DNA from 3 places in the Mesorhizobium sp. M6A.T.Ce.TU.002.03.1.1 genome. Region 1 is predicted to be linked to each of the others. Evidence: riboswitches for the same ligand, from Rfam matches in the RefSeq annotation. Region 1 holds a riboswitch; each other region holds the start of a gene.
What was found. A riboswitch is a leader RNA that binds a small molecule or an ion and turns the genes downstream of it on or off. The one in region 1 is predicted to bind thiamine pyrophosphate.
Positions count from the first base shown of each region.

Region 1 (7,659 bases):
ACCACTACGGCATCAAGCCCGACCTGATCACCATCGCCAAGGGCCTGACCTCGGCCTATGCGCCGCTGTCGGGCGTCATCGTCGCAGACAAGGTCTGGCAGGTGCTGGTGCAGGGTTCCGACAAGCTCGGCAGCATAGGCCATGGCTGGACCTATTCGGCGCATCCGATCTGCGTTGCCGCCGGCGTCGCCAATCTCGAGCTGATCGACGAGATGGACCTGGTGACCAACGCCGGCGAGACCGGCGCCTATTTCCGCGCCGAACTGACGAAAGCCGTCGGCGGCCACAAACATGTCGGTGACGTCCGCGGCGACGGCATGCTGGCGGCAATCGAGTTCGTCGCCGACCGGGACGACCGCGTGTTCTTCGACGCCTCGCAGAAGATCGGGCCGCAGGTCGCTACCGCCCTTGCGGCAAGCGGCGTCATCGGCCGCGCCATGCCGCAAGGCGACATTCTCGGCTTCGCGCCGCCGCTCTGCCTGACGCGCGAAGAGGCCGACATCGTCGTGTCGAAGACGGCGGATGCGGTGAAGAGCGTGTTTGCCAACATCTGAAAACTGACATGAACGCCATGACCAAAACCCTCCCCGCCACCATGGCCGCCGTGCAGCTGACTGGTCACGGCGGACCGGAAAAGCTCGTCTACCGCACCGACGTGAAAGTGCCGTCGCCCGCCCCTGACGAAGTGCTGATCAAGGTCACCGCTTGCGGCATGAACAACACCGATGTCTGGGTGCGACAGGGCGCCTATGGCACGGAGGAAGATGCTGCCGCCGTATCGACCTGGCGGCGTCAGGGCAACACGCTGACCTTCCCGCGCATCCAGGGCACCGACACGGTCGGCCACATCGTCTCAGTCGGCGATGGTGTCTCGCCGGACCGTATCGGCGAGCGGGTGATGGTCGACTTCTCCATCTACAACCGCGACGACGATTCACTCGCCGACATCGACTATATGGGCCACGGCCGTGACGGCGGCTATGCCGAGTATCAGACCGTGCCGGCCGAGAACGCCCATGTCGTCGGCACCGAGTTGACCGATGTCGAACTCGCCACCTTCTGCTGCGCCTATCTCACCGGCGAGCAGATGCTGGAACGCGCCGCATTGAAGGCCGGCGAGCGCGTGCTGGTCACCGGCGCGTCGGGCGGCGTCGGCTCCGGCATCGTGCAGCTGGCGCGGGCGCGCGGCGCCATCCCCTATGCCGTCGTCGGCAAGGGCAAGGAACAGGCCGTGCTCGACATCGGCGCCGAGGCGGTGATCACCCGTGGCGTGGCTGACCTGCCGGCTGCGGTAAATGAGTCGACCGGCGGCCAGCCGATCGACGTGGTGGCCGACCTGGTCGGCGGTGCGATCTTCAACGATCTGCTGCGCATCCTCAGGCCCGAAGGCCGCTACACCACAGCCGGCGCAATTGCCGGCCCGGTCGTGCAGCTCGATCTGCGCACCATGTATCTCAAGCAGTTGCAGCTGCATGGCTCCAGCCAGGGCACGCGGCACGACTTCCGCCGTATCGTTCGCTACATCGAAGACAAGAAGATCCGGCCGCTGGTCGGCGGCGTCTACAAGCTCTCCGATTTCCACCGCGCCCAGGCTGATTTCATTGCCAAGGACTTTGTCGGCAAGCTGGTGGTCGTTCCGGATGCTGTTTCGGATTTCGCTGCAACCCGTTGACAGCCAACACTAACAAGGACTCGGGCTATTCGCCGACACGGTGAGATCGAGCGCGACATGGCCTTGCGGCGCGCCGAAACGAAGGAAGGCTTCCGACAGCGTCGCGAACACCGGTCCGGCGTCGCCTTTCAGCTTCGTGCAGAAATTCTTCGACCTGTCGAAGACGCCCGAAGTCTTGAGGAAGTCGATACAGCCGTAGATCTCGTCCATGTGATGGCCCTCGCCGAGCGGATAGAGCGAGAACTGCGCGGCGACCTCCTGTCCAAGCTTTTTCGCACTGTCGACATGCGCCCGCGCCGCGCCGATGCGCTCGGCCAGGGACAGCTCGTGGCTGCTGCCGGAAATCGGTGTGCAGATCGGATCGTCAGGCTCGCCCGGACAGCCGCGCGACACCGTCGCCGACAACACGCAATGCACGTCACTTGCCGCCGCCGATGCGAAGAGGTCGCGCATGGCCGGGAAAAGCTGTTCCGGCGGGCCGACGATCAGCGTCGAGATGTCGTCGGTCTCGATGCGGAAATTCGGTCGATAGGGGTCCATCGCCGAAAGTGCCCCAAGGATGACGTCGACAAAATCGTCGCACATCGGATACAGGGAAATCTGTGCACCTGAAAACATGGTCGCCTCGCTCCGCTGGCATTACCCAGATCAGCTTGAGGGACCGAAGGCTTGCACCCACCATCTCAGCCCCGGCAATACGGAGCGCCCCTGTCGATATGGGCGACGTAGCACCTGCGCAAAGGATGTTCAAGTAATGGTCCTGGGCAATCGTTCCCAGCAATCGCTTCAGACCAATTACCGAGCTTGGCGGCGCCGCCGAAGCTGCCGATCTCCCCCCTTGCGGGGGAGATGCCGGCAGGCAGAGGGGGGTGCTTCCCTCCGACCTGTCAATCGATCGCAGCCGCGCCCTCAAGCTGATTCGGGTTGGCAAGGCTGAAGTCGAAAGTTGGCGATCCTTCACACCCCCCTCTGTCCTACCGGACATCTCCCCCGCAAGGGGGGAGATTGGATACCGCTTCGGCTTTCGCCAATCACCAACGCCCATTCAGCCTCTGCCTTCGGGTGGGCTGTTCAGCCCTATAGTCCGACCTGCTTGACTGCGGCTTCGAGCGATCTTTCAAACGCGTCGATCATCTGATCGACCTGGGGCTCGGTGATGATCAGCGGCGGGCAGAAGGCCAGCGCGTCGCCCATGTTGCGCGAGATGACGCCGTTCTGCTGCATGAAGCCGTTGACAAGCCCGCCCAGCGCGCCGGCCGTCTCCCACGGCGTCTTGGTCACCTTATCGCCGACCAGTTCGACCGCCGCGATCAGGCCGACGCCACGCACCTCGCCGACAAGCGGGTGCGAAGCGAGGTTGCGCAGCCGTTTCTGCATATGCGCGCCGACCGTGCGCGCATTGCCGACAAGGTCGCGCTCCTCGATCAGCTTCAGGTTCTCGAGCGCGACCGCCGCCGCGACGGGATGGCCGCCGCCGGTGAAGCCATGACCGAAGGTGCCGATCCGATTGCTTTCGTCGGCAATCGGCTCGAACATTTTCTCGTTGATCAGCAGGGCCGAGATCGGCAGGTAGGAAGAAGAGATCTGCTTCGACAGCACCATGATGTCAGGCCTGATGCCGAAGGTCTGCGAACCGAACATCTCGCCGGTTCGGCCAAAACCGCAGATGACCTCGTCGGCGACGATCAGGATGTCGTACTTCGACAGGACCGCCTGTATCTTCTCCCAGTAGCCGGCCGGCGGAACGATGACGCCGCCGGCGCCCATGATCGGCTCGCCGAAGAAGGCGGCGATGGTTTCCGGGCCCTCGGCCAGGATCAGCTTTTCCAAGTCGTCGGCAAGCCGGCTCGAAAACTGCTCTTCGCTCTCGCCTGGCAGCGCCTCGCGCCAATGGTGCGGCGTCGACGTGTGCAGCACACTGGCGATCGGCAGGTCGAAGGAAATGTGATTGTTGGGCAGGCCGGTCAGGCTTGCCGAGGCGATGGTGACGCCGTGATAGCCGCGAATGCGGCTGATGATCTTCTTGCGTGCCGGCTGGCCGAGCGCATTCGACCGGTACCAGATCATCTTCATGGCCGTGTCGTTGGCCTCGGAGCCGGAATTGGTGAAATACGCCTTGCTCATCGGCACCGGCGCCATCTGCACCAGCTTCTCGGCGAGATCGATCAGCGGCGAATGCGATTTGGAGCCGAAGTCGTGATAATAAGGCAGCTTGGACATCTGGCGCACCGCCGCATCGACCAGCCGCTTCTCCGAGAAGCCGACCGCGACGCTCCAAAGCCCGGCCATCGCCTCGATGTAGCGGTTGCCGGCCAGATCCTCGACATAGATGCCGTCGCCCTTCTCGATGACGAGCGGCCCTGCTTCCTCATGCTTGCGGGCATTGGTGTAGCCGTGCATGTGATAGCTGATGTCGCGAGCTTCGGGAGAATTCGGTCGAGCGTCCATGATGGGTCCTGTCCTGCACGCCGGGTCCTGCCGCCGTTCGGCGCGCATCGCCTCTGGCATTAATGGTGTTTGGTGCATCTGTTTCTTGTAAGGGTGTCAAGCCCTTTCGGAAGGGCTGGCGGATGGACAAAGACATGCAGAATTTCAGCTTCGAGGCCTTGGAACGCGAGAAGCTGCGCCAAGCCGGCTGTGCGCATCGCCGAGACATGATTCCCGAACGGCTCACCAGCAGGCACAACAACAAGGCTGAGGTGGCCTGATCATGGACCACGTCGACTGCATCGTCGCCGGCGCCGGCGTCATTGGCCTCGCGATCGCGCGAGAGATGGCGCAGCGCGGGATGGACACCCTGGTCCTCGAGGCCGAGAATGCCATCGGCACCGGAACGAGTTCGCGCAATTCCGAGGTCATCCATGCCGGCATCTACTATCCGGCCGGATCGCAGAAGGCCCGGCTCTGCGTGGCAGGCCGGGAACAGCTTTACCGTTATTGCGAGAAGCGGGCGGTTCCGCATGCGCGCTGCGGCAAGCTCATCGTCGCCACAGATGCCGAACAGGAGCCGGTGCTTGCTTCCATTCTGGCCAACGCCTCTGCTTGCGGCGCGGGCGACCTGACACCCTTGACCGCAGCAGGGGCACGCGCGCTGGAGCCCAAGCTGCGGTGCACGGCCGCCCTGCTGTCGCCCGCCACCGGCATCATCGACAGCCACGCCCTGATGCTTGCTTTGCGGGGCGACGTAGAGGAGCACGGGGCGGCACTCAGCCTCAACACCCGCATCGTCTGCGGCCGCATCGAGGGTGGGCGCATCGTTCTCGACACAGTCGATAGCACCAGCGGCGAGCGCTTTGAGATCGGCACCGCGCTTCATCAACGCCGCCGGGCTTGGCGCCACGACGCTTGCCCGCTCACTTGACGGGCTCGACCCGCAATTCGTGCCGGAACTTCGCTATGCCAAGGGCAATTATTTTTCGGTCGCCGGCCGGGCGCCGTTCTCGCGGCTGGTCTATCCCATACCCGAGCCGACACCGCGCGGGCGTGCCGCTGCCAAAGGCATAATCCAAACGCCCGTAAGCCATCCGTAAGCCGGGGTCGCAGAACCTCGGTCTGTCGATCACAGCCGATCACCGGAGGCCTCGAGCTCTCCGGAACCGTCGGCTCCATGACGAGGAGGGTTCGATGCGATTCGACAACGATCACGCGCCACTCCGCCGGGACGACGCGCTATCCGAATGGCGCACTGCCTCGGCGCTGGCCGAGCTCTTGTCCTTCGAGCCGTCGAGTCTCGACGCGAAACCGAAGGCTGCGGGTCCTGGCCGGACCGCGGAGGCGCTTTCACGATTTGCGGCGGCGATCCGGCGCGTATGGCCGGTCCTGGCGGCTACTACAATCTTGGCAACGCGCTCGGGCTGGTGATGGGCGTCACGATCCAGCTCGCCGCCCCTCAGGGATCCGGCATGCGCGGCGGCGCCGCGCTGTTCGACTATTTCGCTGGCAGCAGCAGTGCGGTGGCGCTGACGTTGGCAACGCTGGTCTTCTTCTGCAGCGGCGAGGTCTATCACCGCGCCTGGGCCGGGCGGGATGTCCCCGATCCAGCGCTTAACCGCCTCGCCGATCTCCTGTCGGGGATCGGCGCGATCGGGCTTGGCGCGGCACTGTTCCTGTTCGGCCAGCCGGTGCTGGCGGCGACCGCCGGACTGCTGCATGCGCTCGGCAAGATCGGCAGCGCCGCCTACAGGCCCGGCGCCAGCGTGCCCGGGTGGCCGGCTGGATGGCCCGATCCGTTCCGCAGTGCGGTGCTGGCCAGCCGCCTGCCGGCGATGCTCGCGGCGGCGCTGTCGATGGGCGCCGCCTTGCCTGAGGTGTGGTTGGGCGGTTCCCCTGCCCTCGTTGCCGCGCCGCTGACATTGCTTGCCTGCTATCTGCTGTGGGCCAGGGCCGACCTTCTCCTGTTTGCCAACAGCGCTGGCGAAAGCGCGCCCGCACTGCCCACCACGGCACGGCCCATGCCCTTGCATCCTCGACCGCCCAAGGCAACCAAACGACCGGGACCATCGATATGAAGCACCGTTTCGAAGCTATACCGAACCCAAGCTGCCGGTTCGAGATCTGGGACAATGAGAACGACGAGCCCGTCGTCCATCACGACCGGCTGCTCACCTTCGCCTCGGCGAAGTTGGCGGCAAGGATCGCCGACTTCCTCAACGAGGGCCGCAGCCACCGGCGCCGCGCCGGCGCCGCTAAATGGCGAGTTGCGGACCGCGATGTCGACCGGGGAGGATGATCGCCACGCTGCTCTACCTCGGGGAAATCCAGGTCTCCCTGACCTTGGCGTCCATGCCGGTATTCAAGGCTAGCGCCAAGGATCCACTGCTGGGCTGGATCGCATCCGGAAGCAGTCTTCACATCAACCTCGGCGGCGAAACCACCTACGATGTTTCCCTCAAGGGCAGTGCCCAAGCCGCCAAGGCCTTTGCAGCAGCCTGCAACTCATGAGACCCTGCAGTTCGTGAGAACCTGTAGTTCATGAGAGCATCGGAGGAGTGTCGCCATGACCGATGAGCCAGGCCGTGAGCCGGCGCATGATCCCCAGGATTTGGAGCGCCTGCTGATTTCCCGGCAGTGGGTGGGAGACATCGACGGCATGGCCGCGCTTTTTGAGCAGAACGCCGTCGTCGACAGCGGTGAAGGGCAGCTGACGCGTGGCCGGGAAGCGATCCGGGCACTCTTCGCGGAGATCACCGCAACGGGCCGAAAATTTGCTGCCGGAAATCAGGCCCCGGCTGTTGTCAGCGGAGACCTGGCACTCACCTCAACCCATCTTCCCGATGGCACCGTGACCGCCGAGGTCGCCCGCCGCCAAGGCGACGGAACATGGCTGTGGGTCATCGATCGATTCTCCGTTGCATAACATCGGGCCCGACGCATGACCCCGGAAAATCGGAATCGATTTTCCCGGTGGATCATGCGAACGGGCGCACGGCGCTGTAGCGCAAAGGCGCGAAACCGTGCAGTTTTGGATTTCGAAGTTCCCGAGCGACGATGCCGGCGATGGAGCAGGAACTTCGAATTCAATTATGATGTATGATGCATCAGTGCGCTGTCTGCGAATGGTCGCCGCCCGGCTGCGAAATGCCGCCCAGCGCTTCGCCGGCCCAGGCCGCCTCGCCATTCGCGGCGAGATCGCCGAGCGAGACAATGCCAACCAACCGCCGGTCGCGGCTGATCACCGGCATTCGCCGCAGTTTGAGATTGCCCATGTTCTGAAGGACATCGTCGACTTCCTGGTCGTCAAAGCAGCATTGCACCTCCGCGCTCATCACGTCCCTGATCTTGGCGTCAGGACCTCTGCCCTCCGCGATGCCGCGGACGGCAATGTCGCGGTCCGTGATCATGCCGACCAGCCGGTCATTCTCGCCGACGGGCAGAACACCGGCGTCAAGATCGGCCATGGCTCGTGCGGCATCCCGCAAGGACTGCTCCGGACTGGCGACCTGAACATTCTGTGTCATGCACTCGCTGATTCTCATGGCTTTCTCCTC
Region 1 covers NZ_RZTI01000073.1:2,565-10,223, reverse strand. Annotated here, with positions in the region: gene EOC93_RS20620 (aspartate aminotransferase family protein) at 1-554, shown strand, start outside; gene EOC93_RS20615 (alcohol dehydrogenase family protein) at 563-1,672, shown strand; gene EOC93_RS20610 (YkoF family thiamine/hydroxymethylpyrimidine-binding protein) at 1,682-2,290, opposite strand; TPP riboswitch at 2,281-2,392, opposite strand; gene EOC93_RS20605 (aspartate aminotransferase family protein) at 2,750-4,120, opposite strand; gene EOC93_RS35400 (hypothetical protein) at 4,255-4,380, shown strand; gene EOC93_RS20600 (FAD-dependent oxidoreductase) at 4,383-5,033, shown strand; gene EOC93_RS34885 (hypothetical protein) at 4,966-5,202, shown strand; gene EOC93_RS20595 (hypothetical protein) at 5,482-6,180, shown strand; gene EOC93_RS20590 (hypothetical protein) at 6,177-6,401, shown strand; gene EOC93_RS20585 (hypothetical protein) at 6,398-6,613, shown strand; gene EOC93_RS20580 (nuclear transport factor 2 family protein) at 6,669-7,028, shown strand; gene EOC93_RS20575 (CBS domain-containing protein) at 7,210-7,647, opposite strand.

Region 2 (7,659 bases), on a different contig from region 1:
GGATGCAGGAAGGTTTCGCCACGCACATAGCCTTCCTCCGGCGTGTCGCCATAGAGCAGGCCGTCTATACCGGCGAGGAAGGGGTCACGGTCGCGCGTCCCGACGCCAGGCGCGCCGAACTGGCGGGCATGGCGCTGCGCCAGATCGATGCGCTGCGGCGTGTTGGGGTGCGTCGCCAGGAAGTCGAGGCTGGCGTCGGTGGCGCCGCTGATCGAGCGGAAATCGGTGTAGGCCGACATGGACTGCAGGAAGCGGCCGGCGGCAAAGGGGTCGAAGCCCGCCTCGCCGATCGACTTGATGCCGATGCCGTCGGCCTCCAGCTCCTGATTGCGCGAGAACTGGGCAAGCCGCAGCTTGCCGCGGATCAGTGCCGCCTTGGCGGTCGGGCTGTCGCCGAGCACATCCGAGACGACCTTCGTAGCAAACCCCTCCTCGGCCTCAAGCTGCTGGCGCTGCAAGCCATGGTTGGCAGTGACGTGGCCCATCTCATGCGCGATCACCGCGGCGAGCTCGGCCGAATCGTTGGCCAGCGCCAACAGGCCGCGCGTGATGTAGAGATAGCCGCCCGGCAATGCGAAAGCGTTGACGTTGGGCGAATTGAGGATGGTGATGCGGTAGGTCTGGGTCGGGTTGGCCGACACCACGGTCAGGCGGCCGACGACCTTGGCGACCATGCGCTCGAGCTTGGGATCGGAATATTCACCGCCATAGGTGGCGAGGATACGCGGATGCTGCGCCTTCGCCATTTCGGCGAGCTTGCTGTTGGCGGCGACATTGTCGACTGTGATCGGTTTGCTGGAAGGCTGGAAGCCGGATTCCTGAACGTCCGGCGGCGTGAACATCTGGCAGCTTGCCAGCGCCATGGCAAAGCCGGCCAGCGCGAGGAAGCGCGCCAGCGGTTTCCTTCTCACTCTGTCGGTGCCGGTCGGCAGAACAGCTTCCTTTCGGGTCTCGGCACATGACCCCGAAAATCGGGCATCGATTTTCAGAAAAGGATCATGCGCAAAATCAAACTGCCACAGCATCCTTCGCGCGCACGAGCACACGCGGCACTGTAGTGGCAAATCACAGTCTATGCCGGACCAGTATCGGAGGACCTAGCCACACTACTTTGACCAAGGCAAGCAAACGCCACATCGCCTGAAGCCGGTTTGGCCGTAAATTATGTCCGCTTCCGGGCAACATCTCGTGATCCTTGGCCAAACGGACCTGCACCGATATAACGCCGGAATGCTTCCGGTCCAGCCTTGGTGAAAAAATCGGCGACAGCCCCAGTCGCGGCAACCGCGCCATTGTCCAGGAACACCATGTCCTGGCCGATACGGTGGGCGTCTTCCGGCTGATGCGTGACGAACAGCACCGTCATGCGCCGCTCCGCATGGACGCCGGCTACCAGGTCGAGCATGTCGTCACGCAAGGCCGGCCCGAGCGAGGCGAACGGCTCATCGAGCAAAAGAACCGGCCGATCGCGCACGAGGACGCGGGCGAGTGCGACACGCTGCCGCTCGCCGCCGGAGAGTTCGCGCGGCAGACGCTGTTCCTTGCCGGCAAGGCCGACGCGCTTGAGTGCCCCCGCGATTGCCACGTGGTCGGCCTCAGCCAGCCTGAGCGACGGCGAGCGGCCAAGGCCGACATTTCGTTCGACCGAAAGATGGGCGAAGAGATTGTTCTCCTGGAACACCATTGACACGGGCCGCGCCGAAGGCGGTTTGGCGCCGACATCGGCGCCGCTGATCAGCACGCGGCCCGACCGCGGCGTCTCGAAGCCGGCCACCAGATTGAGCAGCGTCGATTTTCCCGAGCCGCTCGGCCCCATGATCGCAGTGATCTTCGAGGCGGCGAACGCGACGTCGAATAAAAACGGCGCTTCACTATGGCTGAACGAAACCTTTTCCAGCCGCACAGCCGTGCCGTTTTCAGCGCTGTTGAGCGTCATGTCTTTTCTCCCCGCCCCAGCCGGTCCGCGGCCAGCACAAGCGCGAGACAGACCAGGCCGAGCAGCAGCGACAGGCCTGCGGCATCCATCGTGCGGTAGCTGCCCATGCGCGCCAGCAAGAGATAGGGCAGTGTCTGCAGGGAGTCGCTACCGAACAGGGCGATGACGCCGAGATCGCCGAGCGACAGTGCCATGGCAAAGGCGAAACCGGTGGCGAGCGGCCGCCGCAGCGACGGCCAGTCGATCAGCCGGAACCGGTTCCAGCCCGAAACGCCAAGCAGCAAACAGAGCCGTTCGTGGCGTTCGCTCGCCGCATCATAGCCGGGGCGAATAGCGCGGATGGCAAACGGCATCGCCATCACCGCGTTGACGGTGACGACCATGACAGGGGCGATGGCGAAGACGTCGCTGACGGTACGCAGGAGCAGAAACCAGCCGGCGCCGATGACGATGGGCGGAACGACGAGCACGAAGCCGGCGCCGGTATCGGTGGCATGCTCGAGCAGCGTCTTGGCGCCGACGCGACGCTTCAGGGCCAGTGCCCGTCGTGCCATGACGAGCGACAGCGACAGCGCCACCGAAAGCAGCGCCGCCAGCAAGGCGAGCACTGCGCTGGTCAGCGTCGCTTGCCGCACAGCGCTCTCGCCCGCCAGCCGGCCAAGATCGGCGCCAAGGCCTGACGCCACCGTGGCCGCCATCGGCCCGGCGACGAACAGCAATGCCAGAACGATCAATGCTGCGTTCAGCACGGTCTCGCCGACGCTTGCCGAAAGATACCGGCGCGGTGCCACCGACAGGTTGGCATCGCCGACGGTGTTGGCGCCGAGCCGCATCAAAACCAGCACCACGACGAAGGTCAGCGCGATCTGCAGCAGTGTCAGCGTCACCGCGCGGGCAGGATCGAAATCGAAACGCAGCGCCTGGTAGATAGCGACCTCCAGTGTCGTCGCGCGCGGCCCGCCGCCCAGCGTGAGCACGATGGTGAAGGATGTGATGCACAGCATGAAGACAAGCCCGGCGACGCCCGGCAGCGCCGCGCGCAGCGTCGGCCATTCGATCAGCCGGAAGGCCGGTCTGGCGCCCATGCCGAGCTGGCTCGCCAGCCGCCACTGGTCGGCCGGCACTGTCCCCAGCGCTTCAAGGAACAGCCGCGTTGCCAGCGGCAGGTTGAAGAAGACGTGGGCGACGAGGATGCCGGACAGGCCGTATATGCCTGGCCAACCCTGACCGCCAATCGCGCTGAGCAGGCCGGCGAAATAGCCGGCACGGCCATAGAGGGCCAGAATGCCGAGCGCGGCGACGATGGCCGGCAGCGCCAGCGGCACGGCGAAGAGCTGCAGGATGAAGCCACGGCCGAAGAAGCGCGGATGCCGCGACAGCGCCCGCGCAACGAACAGTGCCGGCACGACGGAAAGCAGTGTCGACAGAAGTGCCTGCCACAGCGTGAAACGGACAACGCGGAAGAGATAGGGATCGAAGGTCGACGCGGCGCCGGACGGGTCGCTCGTGCCCTCCACGACAAGACCGGCAAACGCCCCGCCAATCAAAAATGCTATTGCCGCCAGCGCGAGAATGCCGGCGTTGATGCGGGAGTCGGGTGATGGCGCGCGTTGCACGCTAGACCACCAGATTCGAGATTCTTAGCGAGGATTGCGTTCCTTCGCGCCCCCCTCTGTCCTGCCGGACATCTCCCCCACGAGGCGGGAGATTGGCAGGTTCAGCGCTCCGCTCATTCCGGCAATGTCGGAGATTGGCGAAAGCCGGCATGATGGCCGATCTCCCCCCTCGTGGGGGAGATGTCCGGCAGGACAGAGGGGGGCGCCGTAGAGTGATCATCGTCAATCAGAAGCTATTTGCTCATCACCGCCAGCCATTCGTCGACCCAGGCCTTGCGGTTGGCGGCGACCTCTTCGGGGCTGAACAGCAAGGCCTTGGTCGGCTTGACGAGCTTGTCGAAGGCTGGGTTGAGCGGCTTGTCGGTCTTGCCGGCAGGAAACATCCAGTTGGTCTCGGGGATGACATCCTGGAATTTCGGCCCGGTCATGAAGGCCAGGAACTTTTCCGCCAGCGGATTCTTCGCACCAGTCGTGGTGATGCCGGCAACCTCGATCTGCAGATACGCGCCCTCCTCGAAGGACGCCGCCTGATAGCGTTCGGTGTTTTCGGCGACCATGTGATAGGCCGGCGACGTGGTATAGGACAGCACCATCGGCGCCTCGCCCTTGGTGAACAGGCCATAGGCCTCGCTCCAGCCCGGCGTCACGGTGAGCACCTTTGCCCTGAGCTTGGCCCAGGCTTCCGGCGCCTTGTCGCCATAGACCGACCTCACCCACAACAGCAGGCCTAGACCGGGCGTCGAGGTGCGCGGATCCTGGATGACGATCTTCTCATCGGCACTGCCCTCGACCAATTCCTTCAGGCTTTTCGGCGGGGTCTTCAGCTTTTCGGTGTCGTAAACGACGGCAAAATAGCCATAGTCGAACGGCACAAAAATATCGTCGCTCCAGCCGCCCGGCACCTTGACGTCCGACACCGGGCCATGCGGCGAAAACAGGCCGGTGGCCTTGGCTTCCGCCGTCAGATTGGTGTCGAGGCCGAGCACGATGTCGGCCTTGGTCGCGGCCCCTTCCAGTCTGACACGGTTGAGCAGCGCGACGCCGTCGGCGACCGCAACGAAATCGAGAGTACAGCCGCATTCCGCCTCGAAGGCCTTCTTGACCGCGGGGCCTGGACCCCACTCGGCGGTGAAGCTCTCATAGGTATAGACGGTGAGTTTCTCTTGCGCGGATGCCTGCCCGATGCCGGCGAGAACGGACGCGGCAAGCAGCATTGCCGAAACAAGAGAGTATAAAAACGTGCGCATCGGCGCCTCATTCGTTCGCATTGAAAGGAATTGAGGCGTCGGGCTGTCCGAAACGTCTAATCCCTCCGCCGGTACAAACCGGATCAGGTTCAGCGGGTTGGCATGGTTGCCTCTCAGCTGGTCCGCGAAGATCGCGTCCAGCACCCCGTTAGAGCGTTTCGACACATAGGCCCGGCCGAAGTGCTGCGCAAGCTGAAGTTTGCAGGGTATCCGGAGCGCGGCCTTCCGTTTCGCAAGCAGGGCTGGTAAGGGCCACGCATATGAGCAAATTCACCATCCTGCTTGGCGGCGATCTTATCCGCACGCCGCTGCTCGACCGCCAGGTCGAAGGCTCCCGTGTCATCGCCGCCGACGCCGGCATCGGCCATGCCCGGACGCTGGGCCTGACGCCGGAACTCTGGGTCGGCGACTTCGATTCGGTGCCGGCGGATTTGCCGGATGATCTCGCCGCCGTGCCTCGCCAGGTGTTTCCGGCAGAAAAGGACAAGACCGACGGCGAACTGGCTATCGCCGCTGCGCTCGAACGCGGCGCGACCCGGCTCCTGCTCGCCGGCGCGTTCGGCGGCAAGCGCACCGACCACGCCTTCCTGCACCTCGCGCTCAGCATCCGGCTGGCCGAGGCAGGCATAGAGGTGCTTTTGACCAGCGGCGCACAGGAAGGCATCCCCTTGCTTCCCGGAAAGGCCGGCTTCGACTACGCCGACGGCACGCTATTTTCGATCCTCGGCTTCTCCGACCTTTTCGGCCTGACCGTCTCCGGCGCCAAATGGCCGCTGAACCATGTCGAGGTGGCGTTCGGCTCGTCGCTGACCATTTCCAACGAGGTCAAGGGCCGGCTCGAAATCGCCCTGGGCAGCGGCCGCGCGCTGTTGCTCGCCCATCCTTTCCCCCTACCTGAAAGCTGACATGGCGCCGCCACTTCTCAATCTCGACGGGATACAACTGACCTTCGGTGGCACGCCGCTGCTCGACGGGGCGGAACTGACAGCGTCGGCGGGCGACAAGATCGCTTTGGTCGGCCGCAATGGTTCGGGCAAGTCGACGCTGCTCAAGATCGCCGCGGGATTGATCGAGCCGCAGGACGGCGAGGTGTTCCGCCAGCCTTCGGCGACAGTGCGCTACCTGCCGCAAATGCCAGACATGGATGGTTTCGCCAGCGTCCGCGCCTATGTCGAGGCAGGGCTCGGGCCCGCGGACGATCCCTACCGCGCCACCTATCTGATGGAGCATCTCGGCCTGTCCGGCGAGGAACGGCCGAACGACCTGTCCGGCGGCGAGGCGCGCCGTGCTGCCCTCGCCCGTGTCATGGCGCCGGAGCCCGACATTCTCCTCCGCGATGAGCCGACCAACCATCTCGACCTGTCGGTCATCGAGTGGCTGGAGGAGGAGCTTGCCCGCACCTCTTCGGCGCTGATTGTCATCTCGCACGACCGCCGCTTTCTCGAGCGCGTATCGCGCGCCACCGTCTGGCTCGACCGCGGCCAGACCCGCCGCCTGGACAAGGGCTTTGGCCATTTCGAGGAATGGCGCGACACGGTGCTGGAAGAAGAAGAGCGCGAGCAGCACAAGCTCGGCCGCCAGATCGTGCGCGAAGAGCATTGGCTGCGTTATGGCGTGACAGCGCGGCGCAAGCGCAACATGCGCCGGCTCGGCGAATTGCAGACCATGCGCCAGCGCTTTCGCGGTCATCGCGGCGCCGAGGGCGCGGCGACCATGGTGGCCAGCGATGCCGCCGAATCCGGCAAACTGGTCATCGAGGCCAAGAACATCGAGAAGAGCTTTGGCGGCCTTACCGTAGTCAAGGGCTTTTCGACCCGTATCCAGCGCGGCGACCGTGTCGGCTTGGTCGGGCCGAACGGCGCCGGCAAGACGACGCTCTTGAAGATGCTGACCGGCGAATTGAAGCCGGACTCAGGCACGGTACGGCTCGGCACCAATCTGGAGATCGCCACGCTCGACCAGAAGCGCGAGGCGGTCGATCCGGCCGAAACACTCGCGCAATATCTCACTGACGGTCGTGGCGAAAACCTCGTCATCAATGGCGAACAGCGCCACGTCGTCTCCTACATGAAGGATTTCCTGTTCAAACCGGAACAGGCACGCACGCCGGTGCGCGAGCTTTCGGGCGGCGAGCGGGCGCGGCTGTTGCTGGCCCGCGTGCTGGCGCGGCCGGCAAACCTGCTGGTGCTCGACGAGCCGACCAACGACCTCGACATGGAGACGCTGGAACTGCTGCAGGAGCTGGTCGCCGGTTTTGCCGGCACCGTCATCCTGGTCAGCCACGACCGCGATTTCCTCGACCGCACCGTGACCAGCCTGATCGCGCCGGACGGCGACGGCCGCTGGATCGAATATGCCGGCGGCTATTCCGACATGCTGGCGCAGCGCGGCGGCACCAAGCTGGACGACCGCAAGGCGCGGACGAAGACCGAGACCAGCGAAGCGACGGCGGCAGCCAGGACCGAAGCGACTGCGCCGAAGGGCCCGGCAAAGAAACTGTCGTTCAAGCAGAAATTCGCGCTGGAATCGCTGCCCAAGAAGATCGAGGCGGTGACCGCCTCGATCTCACGTCTGGAGGACAACATCGCCGACCCGGCCTATTACGAGCGCGATCCGGCCTCATTCCAGAAGACCATCGCCGCCCTCGACAAGGAGCGGGCCACGCTGGCAGCGCTCGAGGAGGAATGGCTGGAACTTGAAATGTTAAGGGAAGAAATGGAGGGGTAAGGAGCGTTCGGCCGCGGGCCGATCGATCGACAACTATTTGTAGATTGGAGCGACGAACGCCGAAGCCCTAGCGGAGGGCTGGGCGCACGATCAGACGCCGTTTCGTCGTTGCTACGCCGGGCAAATGCGCATA
Region 2 covers NZ_RZTI01000111.1:5,951-13,609, forward strand. Annotated here, with positions in the region: gene EOC93_RS25495 (M48 family metalloprotease) at 1-863, opposite strand, end outside; gene thiQ (thiamine ABC transporter ATP-binding protein) at 1,163-1,936, opposite strand; gene thiP (thiamine/thiamine pyrophosphate ABC transporter permease) at 1,933-3,552, opposite strand; gene thiB (thiamine ABC transporter substrate binding subunit) at 3,786-4,799, opposite strand; TPP riboswitch at 4,843-4,957, opposite strand; gene EOC93_RS25520 (thiamine diphosphokinase) at 5,060-5,704, shown strand; gene EOC93_RS25525 (ABC-F family ATP-binding cassette domain-containing protein) at 5,706-7,526, shown strand.
Region 2: linked by a shared signal. The riboswitch ahead of thiB (thiamine ABC transporter substrate binding subunit) and the one ahead of EOC93_RS20610 (YkoF family thiamine/hydroxymethylpyrimidine-binding protein) in region 1 are both predicted to bind thiamine pyrophosphate.

Region 3 (7,659 bases), on a different contig from region 1:
CAGGGGCGGTAGTAGGAGAAAAATCTAAGAAGCATTGGAACCGCTTTTCTGGCTCGAAGGTCTGGACTGCCAGGAGCATGGCTATGCGAGGGTGTCAATTCCGGCATTCTCGAAAGGGCGGGACATAACGGTGCAAGCGGCCGACGCCGGCGCATCGACCGAGCCGGATCGCATCGATGTGACGATGGACGGTGATGACGCAGGCAAAAGCAGCGCCTGACGGCTTACGGCGCTCTGATCGGACGAACGGGATTGGATTTGGATTCTAGACCCAAAGACTTGGAAGACCGTATCGCTCGCGAAGGGTGCGGCTACCCCCAGCGTCGAAAACGTCCGAACGCTCCAGCAAAGGCATCACATCGTCGATGAAGCTTTGCAGGTCACCGGGCATGACGGGCGCCATGACGTTGAAACCGTCGGCCGCTCCGCCCTCGAACCATTGCTGCATCGTGTCGGCGACATCGCGGCCATTTCCGACGGCAAGCAGATGACCGCGGCCAGCTGCGAGGCGCATGAGCAACTGGCCCAGTGTCAGCCTCTCCCGCATTGCGATTCCGACCAGCACGCCGACGCGGCTCTGGCTGGACTGGTTCGGCTGTGCGCTCGACAGGGGCGGCAGCGGCGCGTCGATATCGGCATCGGTTAGATCCTCGCCAAGGAATTCGCCGAGTTTGGCAAGGACGTGATCGGTGACTGTAGAGCCGTTCAGCTCAGCTAGCCGCTCTTCGGCTGCTTGCCTGGTATGAGCGACGATCGGCACGATCCCCGGAAAGACCAAGATCGTGTCCGGATCACGCCCGACGGCGGCCGCTCGTGATTTGATGTCGCGATAGAAGTCCTGCGCTTCCGTCAGCGTCGCCTGTACGGTGAATACGATGTCGGCGTAACGAGCGGCGAAGGCGCGACCAGTTTCCGACGAGCCGGCCTGTGCCAGGATCGGTCGACCTTGAGGCGATCGCGGTACGTTGAGCGGGCCAGCGGTGCGCACGAACGGACCGGCGTGATCGACTGACCGGACTTTGTCGGGATCGAAGTATCGCCCGGCGGCCTTGTCCGGCTTCCTCGCATCGGGAGCCCAACTCTCCCAGAGCGCTATGGCTGCGTCGACCACGTCGGTTGCGCGGGCATAACGTTCGTAATGCTCCGGCATGGCTTCCAGTCCGAAATTGCGGGCCTCGAGCACGTTGGACGAGGTGACGATGTTCCAGCCCGCACGGCCTTTGCTGATGTGGTCGAGAGAGGCGAAGCGCCGGGCCAGGTGGAAAGGGTGATCGAAGCTGGTCGATGCAGTTCCGATCAGTCCGATCCTGCTGGTGACGGCAGCGAGCGCCGACAGGATGACCAGCGGATCCATGGCGTCGGAAAGATGCCGATCAGCGCCGCTCTGCAAGGCCAGCACGTCGCCGAGGAACAAAGCGTCGAAATCGGCAGCCTCTGCGCGGCGAGCGATATCGACCCAATAGTCGAGGCTGGTCGAGGCTAGCGGGTTGCTTTCGGGCATGCGCCAGCCGGCCTCGTGACTGCCGAGGCCGAAGATCACGGCATTGAGATGCATGCGCCGCGGCGGGCTCATTTTTCGCCGGCCAGATAGGCGTTGCTGTAATAGGCCGCGAAATCGGGTCGTTCGCTGACCGGGTTCCCATCGCCGTCGCGCAGGGCTCCGGCCTTGAACAGATAGTCGCCGATAGCCCCCATCTTTGCGGGATCGATCGTGCCGATCGTGCCGGTGGGGCTTTGCAGGTAGTGGCCATCGACCAGCGCCTTCAGTGATGCCTCGATCAGCGGACGGTCGGTCAGCACGTCGCTGTTTGCAGCGATCAGCATGTTAGCCGCTTCTTGCGGATGTTCGACGGCGAAGGCGTAGCCGCGCCTGGTCGCGGCGATGAACGCGGTTGCCGTGTCCTTGTTCTTTTCCAGGTAGGCTCGGCTCGAGCCAATGAAATTGGTGTGTTGGTCGGGCACGCCGAAATCCGCGTAGCGGAAGGCGCGCTGGGCCTTGCCGTCAAGTTCCGCTTTGATCCCCTCCCAAGTGTAGACTTCGAGCGTAAAATCGACTGCGCCATTGGCCAAGGCCTCATAGGCGGAGGTGCCCAGCGTCACCGTTTCGAATTTGCCCTCGCCGCCGTCATGGCGGATGATGGTGCCGATCAGCGCATTCTCCCAGGCACTGCCGAAACCGCCATAGGTCAGGCCGTCCAGGTCCCTGGGGGACTTTATATCGGCGCGGTCGGCATTGAACACCAGCCTGCCGGTTTCCGTCTGCATGATGGCGTAGGTGGCGACGAGGTCGGCGCCGGCCGTGCGTTGGGTGAACAATCCTATGGATCCCAGTATACCGAAATCGGCCACGTGGTTGGCGATCAGCGTACCGGCCGCAGTGTCGGTGTAGGGCAGGATCTGCACGTCGAGCCCGGCCTCGGTGTAGAAGCCTTTCGCCTGGGCGACATAGAGCCCGACATGGTTTGTGTTCGGCGTCCAGTCGAGTGCGACGGTGACAGTCTGCTGGGCGGAGACGGATGTGACGGGTCCGAGCCCGGTGATCAATGCGGCAGCGATGAAGAGGCGTCTTGAAAGCATGGTCATGTCCTTTGGGCGAGCTGTGGATCGAGAAGGGTATCGAGGATGTCGGCTTCGATGGCGCTGGCTTCCGGCGAGGCAAGATCCTTGCGCGGGCGCGGAAGAGGTATGGCCACTTCGCGCAGCACGCGGGCCGGGCGGCCACTCAGCACGTAGATGCGATCGGACAGGAAGACCGCCTCACGGACATCGTGGGTGATCAACAGGACGGTCCAGCGGTGTCGGTCCCACATCGTCTGAATCCAGCGCTGCATGCCGGTGCGCGTGAGGGCGTCGAGTGCGCCGAACGGTTCGTCGAGCAACAGCATGGCGCGGTCCTGCACGACGGTACGCAACAGCGCGGAGCGCTGGCGCATTCCGCCCGAGAGCTGTGCGGGATACTTATGCTCGAAGCCCGCAAGGCCGAATTCGCCGAAGAGCGGCGCCACCTTGCCGCGCGCCGCCCTGCGGGACATGCCTTGCACTTCCAGGCCGAGCGCGGTGTTGTCGATAACTGTGCGCCAGGGCATCAGGGCATCGTGCTGCGGCATGAAGGCAAACGGTCGGCGCGCGTCGGCCAGTGGCCGCCCGTCGAAGTCGATGCCGCCGTCGTGGCCTTCGAGACTGCCCGTCAGCAACCTGAAGATCGTGGATTTGCCGGCTCCGGAGGGGCCGAGGATTGAAACGAATTCGCCCGGCTCGACATGCAGGGTGATGCTGGCAAGCACGTCGACATCGCCAATACTTTTGCTGACTTGGCGCAATTCCAGCCGCCTGCTCATGATTTTCGCACGGCATCGAGCCGCTCCCATGGCATGGCGGCGCGCTGGATCAGCACAGTGGCGGCAAACAGGGCCAGCGTGAGCAAGGCGCTGACCAGCACGGCCGCGAGCACGAGATCGGGCCGGAAATTGTTCTTGGCGTTGAGCATGTAGATGCCGAGCCCTTTGGCCGCGCCGGCATATTCCGCGAAGATGGCGCCGACCACGGCATAGGTGATCGAGATGCGCAGTCCGGCGAAGAAATAGGGCAGCGAGGAGGGCAGGCGGGCCAGCAGGAAAATGCGCATGCGGGAAGCGCCCATCGAACTCAGAAGCGCCGAGATATCCCGATCCGTCGATTCATAACCCTGCACCAGCGCGACCAGCATGGGAAAGAAAGTCACGAGCGCGACCAGCATGGTCTTCGGCGTCAGCCCGAAGCCGAACCAAAGAACGACCAGCGGGGCGATCGCCACCAGCGGCAGGGTCTGACTGATAATGAACACCGGGAACAGGGCGCGGCGCAGCGGCTTGAAGAAGTCGATCAGCACCGAAAGGATGAAGGCAACGGCCAATGAGCACGCGAAACCCGCCAATGTGGCGCTGATCGTCGGCACGGTGTTGTCGAACAGCGCCTGGCGCTGCTGGATGGCCTGGGCGAGGACTCGTGACGGCGCGGGCAGCGTGGTGGGCGAGATGCCCGAGATGCGCGCATAGAGCTCCCAAGCCAGAACCAGCGTGCCGACCGATAGCAAGGCCGGTCCGACCTTGGCGAACAAGGCTGCGATTCGCGGCGCGGCGGAGAAAGACTGGGACATGCGAGACCTCCGGCGCGAAAGATCAGCGCGGGGTCGGGCTGTTGGCCGAGACCGTGAGGTCGATCGTGACATGGCCCTCGAGCGGGCCCACGAAATCGCCGGACATCGGAAAAAGAAAAATCTGTGCGCCAGAAAACATCGCCCGCCTCGCTCCGCTGGTATTATCCAGATCAGCTCTAGGGTTTACGGGCTTGCAGCCCATCTCTCAGCCCCGACGATACGGAGCACCCCTGTGGATGGCGGCAATTAAACAGATAAAGGGTGGAGCTGCAAGCCTGCGTCCGGCCAGTGAAACCTCACGTCAGAGGAGGTTGCGGTTCCAGCAGGGACATTTGAGCAAAACAGAAACCGGCATCCTGTCGGGATTGGGAAAGGCGTCGGTCGAGCGGATCGTTTTCCGTTCGTCGTCACCATTATCGATGCCACGCGTTTGATGAATTGTGGAAGCGTGAAGATATAATTGCATACGTTGTAGGCAGCGGGTTTCTCTATCGCCAATTGTGACCCCGCGCCTTATCGGAGAGTCAAATGCAAGAATTCATTCTTTTTGCGATTGTGGGGTTTGTAGCCCAAGCTGTGGACGGGGCTCTCGGCATGGCCTACGGCGTGGTTTCCTCGACAACCCTACTGGGGTTTGGCGTGTCTCCTGCACACGCTTCGGCGTCAGTTCACGCAGCTGAACTGTTTACCACCGCAGCCTCAGGTTCGGCTCACCTCTATCACCGCAACATTGACTGGAAGCTTTTCTGGCGGCTGATGCCATTTGGCGTGCTCGGCGGCGTTCTCGGCGCTTTTGTTCTCACCTCGTTCGAGGGAGCCATCATGAAACCATATGTGACCACATACCTTGCGCTTGTCGGAGCTTGGCTCCTGTTCCGTTCATTCCGGCGGATCCCAAGCAATCCGGTCCCTGCAGGCGTGGTACCTCCTCTTGGACTTGGTGGTGGATTTCTCGATGCCGCAGGGGGCGGCGGATGGGGACCCATCGTAACGACGGGCCTTCTCGGTTTTGGCGGCACGCCCCGCTACGTTATTGGCACGGTCAATGCCAGCGAGTTCCTCATCACGTTGTCGGTGTCTCTGACCTTCTTGTTTGCGTTACTAACGGGCCATTGGGAGGAGGCAGGAGAGCTAACGGAAAATCTACTCTCCGTTGCCGGCTTGATCGTTGGCGGCGTAGTCGCAGCGCCGATGGCCGGATTGGTAGTGAAGTCAATCGCAGAAAAGACGCTTCTCAGACTCGTTGGCGTTGTCATCATGCTGCTGGCAGGTTGGCAAACCGCGGAACTCTTCGAATTGGTGTAATCACGTCGTGAAACTTCACTCCATGACACGGAGACTATCGAGTTCTACGCATCACCCCCGCTTCTCTGGCGGCCGCGCCGGAGACAAACTCCATTCCCAAATGGAACGAAGAGGCCCCGTTGTTGTTTGGGGTCCTTGGACAACCGGAGGCTGAGTGGATGAAAAAATTGCTTGCAACAACAGGATTGGCGCTGGCGGTCGCGATGCCTGCAGCGGCTCAGGACACCGCGACCGCGAAAGCCGAATTCGTCAACATGGCTGGCGAGAAGAACGGAACGGCCACGCTGACCGAGACGGCGCAGGGTGTGCTGATAGCGTTGGACGTAACAGGACTGCCGGCGGGTGAATGGGTCGCGTTCCATGTTCATGAAACCGGAAAGTGCGACCATCAGACCGGCCATGACTCGGCAGGTGGGCACTTCAATCCGACGAATGCCGAACATGGATATCTCACTGGAAAAGGCCCGCACGCGGGCGACATGCCAAATCAGCGGGTCGGCGCCGACGGCGTTTTGCGTGCCCAGGCTTTCAACAGCATGGTCAAACTGGACGGTGGAGAAACGGCAATACGAGGCAAGGCATTGATGATCCACGGCGGACAGGACGACTATAAAAGCCAGCCTGCCGGTGATGCCGGAAATCGTCAGGCCTGCGCCGTGATCGAATGAGAAACCCAGCGATGAGTAGAGATCCGTCCGACATATGATCTGACCGGCCCTTCAGCCTCGGCGGCCAAGTAGTGGTACATGGTCGGAGCCTCTGGCATGAGGACAAACCAGACGATAAGCTCGTGCGCCTGCCGAGGAATTGACGACAGCCATCGCGCCGAAATTGGCCTTTATTTTCGCGACTGCTGGATGATTGCATGAACGAAACCTCTCCTATGGGCTTGTCCTCCACGGGTCTTGCCCAGTCAGCCATTTCCGCCCGCGGCCTTGTCAAAACGTTCGGCAAGCTGCGCGCCGTCGATGGTGTCGATCTGGATGTGCCGCGCGGCATGATTTTCGCCATCCTGGGCCCGAACGGCGCCGATCACCGCACCGGTTTTCGTGGCACCGGGTAAGATAATCGCGGCGCTGAACATCGCTGCCCCGGAAAACCGGGTGCCGGAAGAGCGCATAGGCGAACTGGGCGACATGGTGGCGCGGGCCGCCCATCGGATTTCCGCCGCCCTTGGCTTTCGCTCGCCGGCTGCCAATGAGATAGCGAGTTGAACTGGTGCCAAACATCACGCGACCTCCTCGGCAGATTGCGACGAGGGGTGTATCTCCGGAACGGTGAAAACCGGCACCTCGCCCTTGAAGCCTTGGAGTTCGAACGCACCCGCCTGCACAACCGGCATTGATGCTCCCTGCGCAAATCCGGGACCAAGCACCAGAGGAATCCTCAGCTTTTTGGTCGTTGACTCGAGCCGTGCCGCGCGGTTCACCGGCGAGCCGATCGCGGTGTAGTCGAAGCGCCGTTCGGAGCCGAAATTCCCTACGGAGCAGACGCCAGTCTCGATGGCGACGCCGATTTCGATAGGGGGGTGCCCGCGCGCGGTGAACGTGGCGTTTTCGCGCTCCACCCGTTCGATCAGGGCAAGCCCCGCCTCGAGCGCGCGCTCGCGATGATCTGGCTGATCAAGCGGCGCGTTCCAGAAAGCTAGCACGGCATCGCCCATGAACTTATCGATGGTCCCGTCGCGCTTGAGTATCTCATCGGTCGCAAGGCCGAGAAAGTGATTGACCACCTTTCCGATTTCTTGGGCACCGAGTTGTTCGCTCATCGTCGTGAAGCCGCGTATGTCACTCAGCAGGATTGTGATCTCGCGCTTCTCTCCGGACAGGATCGCTTCGGTATCCGAATTTGCGAGGCGCTGCACCACGGAGGGCGACAGATATTGGGAGAACTGCCGTGCCAGGGTGGACCGACGCTGCTCGCTGCGCCTGTAGAGGACATAGCCTTCGAAGCCAGCTACAAGCATCGTCGCAAGCGCCGGCTGCAGTGGGTCATAGAGCGCACCCTGCAGGCTGTATTCGAGAGCGCCGAACGCGAAGGGCGTGGCAGCCAGGAGCGCCAGAGCGAGGGCGCCAAGCAAGACACGCTGGGCGAGAACTCCCGAAAGTCCGATGAAAACGATGCCACTGAGCACCAACCACAGCCGCTCCAGCGTACGCGCTTGCGTTGGCTCTACAAGATAGCGCCCGGCAAGCATCTGGCCGATTGCATCAGCGTGG
Region 3 covers NZ_RZTI01000005.1:54,006-61,664, reverse strand. Annotated here, with positions in the region: gene EOC93_RS03085 (ABC transporter ATP-binding protein) at 1-35, opposite strand, end outside; gene EOC93_RS03080 (LLM class flavin-dependent oxidoreductase) at 266-1,573, opposite strand; gene EOC93_RS03075 (ABC transporter substrate-binding protein) at 1,570-2,583, opposite strand; gene EOC93_RS03070 (ABC transporter ATP-binding protein) at 2,580-3,338, opposite strand; gene EOC93_RS03065 (ABC transporter permease) at 3,335-4,135, opposite strand; TPP riboswitch at 4,265-4,377, opposite strand; gene EOC93_RS03060 (sulfite exporter TauE/SafE family protein) at 4,664-5,440, shown strand; gene EOC93_RS03055 (superoxide dismutase family protein) at 5,599-6,108, shown strand; gene EOC93_RS03050 (hypothetical protein) at 6,306-6,503, shown strand; gene EOC93_RS03040 (adenylate/guanylate cyclase domain-containing protein) at 6,669-7,659, opposite strand, start outside.
Region 3: linked by a shared signal. The riboswitch ahead of EOC93_RS03065 (ABC transporter permease) and the one ahead of EOC93_RS20610 (YkoF family thiamine/hydroxymethylpyrimidine-binding protein) in region 1 are both predicted to bind thiamine pyrophosphate.